DNA from 3 places in the Microcystis sp. M083S1 genome. Region 1 is predicted to be linked to each of the others. Evidence: predicted binding sites of a transcription regulator. Region 1 holds the regulator's gene; each other region holds the start of a gene.
What was found. The regulator HrcA, encoded in region 1, represses chaperone genes, less so after heat shock. The targets are predictions, from matches to a motif close to TTAGCACTCNNANNNTNNGAGTGCTAA.

Region 1 (2,281 bases):
ATCATCACAACCTAGGCACTGTTCACAGATAACCGCTCAGGGTCCCTCGATTTGCTACTCTAAAGGAAAGATAACCGATTCTTAAAACCAAATCTATGAGCATTCCCGAAATTAGCGTCCATGAACTCGCTCTCCGTTTAGCCGATCATGATCCTAATTTACAACTTATTGATGTGCGCGAACCGGAGGAAGTTGCCATGGCATTTGTAGCCAATTTTACCATTTTACCCTTGAGTCAATACCAAGAATGGTCGCCCACTATTGCCAGCCAATTCAACCCCCAAGCAGAAACCCTCGTTATCTGTCACCATGGCATGAGATCCCTACAGATGTGCCAATGGCTACAAAGTCAGGGTTTTACTAATGTTAAAAATATTAACGGTGGCATCGATGCTTATTCCCTCCTCGTCGATCCTAATATTCCCCGTTACTAATTTTGATCGCCCCCATCGGGAAAAGAGAGGGGTAAACTATCCCCTTTCTCCCCATTGATTACGGTTCTTCGGTTTGTCTTCTGCAATGGACGGGGTTATAAGGAATGAAACCCTTATAGAGACAGACATTGCTGCGATTTTTGTCAATTGTTTTTGATCTAGAGCGAACTAATCAATTAAATCTCTTGCCAGATAAGGATATAGTCGATTTATGCCACCCGATCGAACCATACCAAGTAACGAAGAACCTTGATAACTGATAACTGATAACTGACTACTGATAACTGATAACTGATTAAGCGTTATACTGTCTAAAAAAATGTTATAAATCTTTTGTTAAGATTATTCCCCTATGTCCGCTAGAAACCATCTCAGCGATCGCTATCAACATATCCTTAAGGCCACAATCCAACATTATATTGCCACGGCCGAACCAGTTGGCTCGAAAACTCTACTCGAAGAGTACAAATTTACTATTAGTTCCGCCACTATTCGCAATGCTCTCGGTAAACTGGAAAAAGAAGGTTTACTCTATCAACCCCACACTTCCTCCGGACGCATTCCCTCCGATTGGGGTTATCGTCTCTACGTCGATGAGTTAATGACTCCCGATGACCGTATCGGCGAAAAAATCGGCTATTATCTGCATAAAAACGCTAAGTCTCCTGCTTGGAGTCTCGAAAGTCTGCTACAACGGGCCACCCAACTTTTAGCCGGTTTAAGCGGTTATATCGCTATCGTTACCCTCCCCCACACCCTCACCAATACCCTGCGTCATCTGCAATTAGTCCCCGTCTCGGACCGGCAGATAATGTTAATTATTGTTACAGATAGTTTACAAACACGCTCGGTTATGATAGAGATTCCTGAGTCTATGGCAACGGACAAGAAGGATGGATTAGCAGAAGAATTACAAATCCTCTCTAATTTTCTCGGGGAAAAATTAAAAGGTTATTGCTTGGCAGATTTAATTAACCTCGATTGGCAGCAAATCGAGCGAGAATTTACCCGTTATACCCATTTTCTCCAACAATTAAGCCAAGAAATCGGCGCTAGTCTCCAATCCACTGCCACCCCGGAGATTATCGTCCATGGTGTCGCTGAAGTCATTCGACAGCCAGAATTCGCCCAATGGCAACAAGTACAAATGTTACTGCATCTATTGGAAGCGGAACAGGATCGCCTTTTACCCCTGATTTTACAAAGACCAGAACCGGAAAAATCAGCTAAAAAAGTCAAAATCACTATTGGTTCCGAAAATCCTCTGGAATCCATGCGTCCTTGTACTCTTATCTCCGCTTTTTATAAACAGGGAGATACTCCCGTCGGTAGTGTTGGCATTATCGGACCGACGCGAATGTTATACGAAAATACTATTCCCCTAGTGGAATCCACCGCTAACTATCTCAGCGAAGCTATAAGTAAGTAGATATCCCCCGCAAAGGTTCGGGAATGGGACAATCGACAGTAAACTCTAAAATTGTCTCACCATCCCCCAAATAGCCAGAATTGGCAAAACAGAGCAACATCCGCACCAGCGCCACCCACACCTCCGCATCAAACTCCCAATCCTGTCCCCGACGCGCTCCACAGGCGATCGATTTTAGCGCCCAAAAATAACTATTTCTCACCACTGAACCCCCTTTTTTATAAACAGGTACATCCTCATGGTGAATATAAAGAATATCATCTTTAGCGATCGCTCTCATCGGTGGCTAGGAAAGTTATAGGAATTTTCAGCTTACCGTCTAGAGAATAACACCCTATGTTAAATTTTGGGCGCATCCCCTGCACCCCTGCCATTTTTAATAACTTCTGTTGATCACCACAAATAGGAAATGCCGCCT
Region 2 (2,281 bases), on a different contig from region 1:
AAAACAAAGGAGTTGAGTGTTTCCGCTCAACTCCTTTGTTTTTGCACAACAGCTTACACTATAGCGTTTTTCAGTCTAGTGAGGTACAAAAGTTATGGGTTTTAGGCAAAAGGCAAGAGGCAAAAAGCAATAGGGAGAATAAATAATCAGTTTTTAATAACCAGATTTAATAGAGTTCTTGCATAATTAATTTTTGAAAGGGCAAAAATGAGAAAAATAGGCATAAAATTGCCTAAAATCCCTAAATAGAGCATTTAATTGATTAATGCTTATTCTTAATTCTCCTGACTCGGAGAATACTGACTCCTAAGGGACTTGCGCTTTGATAATGTACCTTTTGGGCGAACGCAGTTCGCCCCTACATTGTGGACAAAATCCGTTACTGTAGGGGCGCAATGCTTGCGCCCTCCGATCGATCAGGTTTGCTGATCACCCTAAGTAGGGGGAGAGCCTTCGAGATGTTAGGGACTTGCGCTTTGATAATGCGCCATCTGGCTGGTCTGGTTCTTCTACAGAGCGATTTTCTGGCTGGGATATTATTCCTACGCAAGTCCCTAACCCCACCAACAAACTTTTTGCCGCAAACCCTAGCTTAACACCATAGTTCGGGAACCCGTACCGATCGAGCCGTTGTCAGGGGGCCTCGTATTTCGGTAAATTAGCACTCGGAAGGTAAGAGTGCTAATCTGGAAAAGACACTTACCCAAATACAAGACAAACGGAGGATATTCCATGGCTGCAGTCAGCATCAACGTAACAACTGTTAAACCCCTAGGCGATCGAGTTTTCGTTAAAGTTAGCCCCAGCGAAGAAAAAACCGCCGGTGGTATTTTCCTTCCCGATGCCGCGCAAGAAAAACCCCAAATCGGGGAAGTCGTGGCCGCCGGGGCTGGCAAACGCAACGATGACGGTAGCCGCACCCCTGTGGAAGTGGGTGTGGGTGACAAAGTTCTCTACTCCAAATATGCCGGAACCGATATCAAACTTGGTGGCGAAGAATACGTTCTCCTCTCCGAAAAAGACATTCTCGCCGTCGTTTCCTAATCATCTCCCCTTGAAAACCCCTATTTTGCACGAATAACGAGACATTATGGCTAAATCTATTATCTACAACGAAGATGCCCGTCGCGCCTTAGAAAAAGGCATGGATCTTCTGGCCGAAGCGGTGGCCGTCACCCTTGGCCCCAAAGGTCGTAACGTCGTCCTCGAAAAGAAATTTGGCGCACCCCAAATCGTCAATGATGGCATCACCATCGCTAAAGAAATCGAACTGGAAGACCATATCGAGAACACCGGTGTGGCTTTAATTCGCCAAGCCGCCTCAAAAACCAACGATGTAGCGGGTGATGGTACAACTACCGCCACCGTTCTCGCTCACGCTATTGTTAAAGAAGGTTTACGCAACGTCGCCGCCGGTGCTAACCCGATTTCTCTGAAAAAAGGTATCGATAAAGCTGCCGATTTCCTCGTCAGTCAAATCGCCAAACACGCGAAACCCGTAGAAGACTCCAAAGCGATCGCACAAGTGGGCGCAATCTCTGCCGGTAACGATGATGAAGTCGGTCAAATGATCGCCTCGGCCATGGATAAAGTCGGCAAAGAAGGCGTAATTTCCCTAGAAGAAGGGAAATCGATGACCACCGAACTAGAAATCACCGAAGGGATGCGTTTTGACAAAGGTTATATCTCTCCCTACTTTGTCACCGACACCGAGCGCATGGAATGCGTTTTTGAGGATCCTGCTATTCTGATTACCGACAAAAAAATCGGTTTAGTACAGGATTTGGTTCCCATTCTCGAACAAGTTGCCCGTCAAGGTAAACCCCTAGTAATTATCGCCGAAGACATCGAAAAAGAAGCTTTGGCAACCCTAGTGGTTAACCGTCTGCGCGGTGTTCTTAACGTCACTGCGGTGAAAGCTCCTGGATTTGGCGATCGCAGAAAAGCGATGTTAGAAGATATCGCCGTCTTAACCGGTGGTCAAGTCATTAGCGAAGATGCGGGTTTAAAACTGGAAACCACTAAAATTGACAGCTTAGGTACGGCCCGCCGTATCACTATGAACAAAGATACCACCACCATCGTGGCCGAAGGAAACGACGTGGCAGTGAAAACCCGTTGTGAGCAAATTCGCCGTCAAATCGAGGAAACCGATTCTTCCTACGATAAAGAAAAACTGCAAGAACGTCTGGCTAAATTAGCCGGCGGTGTGGCAGTGATTAAAGTCGGTGCCGCTACCGAAACGGAAATGAAAGACCGCAAATTGCGCCTAGAAGACGCG
Region 3 (2,281 bases), on a different contig from region 1:
AGTATTTCTCTCGATCGCCTTTTGATTCTTAAAATAATCTAGAATCTCTCTTTGCAAGTTAACATGAAGATGAGCATCGGGTTCATCCAGTAAGATAGTAGTAGGTTTATAACCATAAAAAAATGCCAACAAGGTTAAAGTTTGATGGAAACCGCTGCCAGCAGATATAATGTCATAGGATTTGCCCCCCTGTTTATATTCGCAGATTATTTGGGTGTCCACTCCTCGTTCGTATTGAGGGTCTTTTAAATCAACGTTAAACCAGTTTTTGACAACCTTTTGAATTTCACTCCAATCCTTTCGATTTTCTTGCCAAACTCGCAGCAGTAAATTTCTTAATATACTTCCGGGCTGCGCTTTTCCCACTTGTTTTCGCAGCGGTCCGTCATCACGCCATTCTTCATTGGGTTCTAATCCCGAAAAGGGCGGAACGTAAGCAATAATAGGTAAAAGAGAAGGGGAGTGATTTGACTCTCCTTCTAATTCACGGAAATGTTCCCATCCTTCCGAAGGAATTGCGTAGATAGTTTGAGGAGAACCATATCGTAGTTTAACCCCCAAAGAGCATGGTTCTGGCCCGGAAGATTCCGCTATCCAAGTAACATCAATTTCAATGAGAATAAACTCTTGCTTTTTGGAACCATCTACTTTTGGATAGTGGCGCTCGGTCTTCTCTCGCCACAAAAGATTAAATTCTGGAACGGGAAGGGCTGTAAAGTTGGGAAGGACAACTTGTTTGCCGGTCGTTCCGCTCCGTTTCACCGCCCGCCGGAACTCCTCAATACAGAACTGCCAGATCGCTAAAGCCTGTAAAATGGTGCTTTTACCACTGTTATTCCGTCCAACTAAGAGATCGAAGAGAGCAAACTCGTAGGTTTGTTCCTTGATACTCTTGAAATTTCTCAGGGTTAGCTTGGTTATCATCGATCTGGTTAGGCTGTCGGCATCTTCATCTTAAATTATGCAAGTTAACATCGCTCACTTTCCCAGACCCCATTTTTAAGGACAAAAATAGATCGGGACTAACTCATCTCTCCAGCTAGGGCAACGAAAACGATCGCGCTTTTCGGTTCAGGGATCGGAGGGGAGTCGATCGCCTGGATTAGCACTCAAGCCCTAAGAGTGCTAAATTAACTATAAGGAGTCCTATCACAACAGCGATACCATGTCCAAAATCATTGCCTTTAAAGATGAATCCCGTCGCGCCCTAGAAAGAGGTGTCAACGCCTTGGCCGATGCGGTAAAAATCACCCTCGGTCCGAAAGGACGCAATGTCTTGTTAGAAAAGAAATACGGCGCCCCCCAGATCGTTAATGACGGCATCACCGTGGCCAAAGAAATCGAATTGTCCGATCCCCTCGAAAACACCGGGGCGAGATTAATTCAGGAAGTAGCGGCAAAAACCAAAGATTTAGCGGGAGATGGCACCACTACCGCCACCATCATCGCCCAGGCTTTAATTAAAGAAGGTCTGAAAAACGTTACCGCCGGGGCCAATCCCGTCGCTTTAAGACGCGGACTGGACAAAACCATCGCCTATCTGGTGGAAGAAATCGCCGCCGTCGCTAAACCGATCGCGGGAGATGCGATCGCTCAAGTGGCCACCGTTTCTTCCGGCAACGATGAAGAAGTGGGACAAATGATCGCCACCGCCATGGAAAAAGTCACCACCGATGGCGTAATCACCGTGGAAGAATCGAAATCCCTAACCACGGAATTAGAAGTAGTGGAAGGGATGCAGATCGATCGCGGTTATATCTCTCCCTATTTCATCACCGATCAAGAAAGACAGATCGTCGAGTACGACAACCCTCTGATCCTGATTACCGATAAAAAAATCAGTGCGATCGCTGAATTAGTCCCCGTCCTCGAAGCCGTTGCCCGTCAAGGTCGTCCCCTATTAATTATCGCCGAAGATGTGGACGGCGAAGCCTTAGCCACTCTAGTGGTCAACAAGGCCCGGGGAGTCTTAAATGTCGTCGCCATCAAGGCCCCCAGTTTTGGGGAACGTCGCAAGGCGGTTTTACAAGATATCGCCATCCTCACCGGCGGTCGTCTGATTTCCGAAGAAGTGGGCTTAAGTCTTGACACCGTTAGCCTCGATCTGCTAGGGCAAGCGGCAAAAATCACCCTAGAGAAAGACAATACAATTATTGTCGCCTCCGGAGACAGCCGCAATAAGGCCGATGTGCAGAAACGTCTCGCCCAACTGAAAAAACAGTTAGAAGAAACCGATTCTGAATTCGATAAGGAAAAATTACAGGAACGCATCGCTAAATTA

Region 2: groES (co-chaperone GroES) is a predicted target of HrcA. The motif match lies at 659-685, and genes of this name have one in related genera.
Region 3: groL (chaperonin GroEL) is a predicted target of HrcA. The motif match lies at 1,103-1,129, and genes of this name have one in related genera.

The regions. Positions count from the first base shown of each region.
Region 1 is NZ_JADBTB010000223.1:6,083-8,363, forward strand. Features, by position in the region: gene IM450_RS20280 (rhodanese-like domain-containing protein) at 96-434, shown strand; gene hrcA (heat-inducible transcriptional repressor HrcA) at 787-1,863, shown strand; gene IM450_RS20290 (hypothetical protein) at 1,850-2,143, opposite strand.
Region 2 is NZ_JADBTB010000065.1:45,428-47,708, reverse strand. Features, by position in the region: gene groES (co-chaperone GroES) at 733-1,044, shown strand; gene groL (chaperonin GroEL) at 1,091-2,281, shown strand, end outside.
Region 3 is NZ_JADBTB010000119.1:7,326-9,606, reverse strand. Features, by position in the region: gene IM450_RS12390 (ATP-dependent nuclease) at 1-924, opposite strand, end outside; gene groL (chaperonin GroEL) at 1,166-2,281, shown strand, end outside.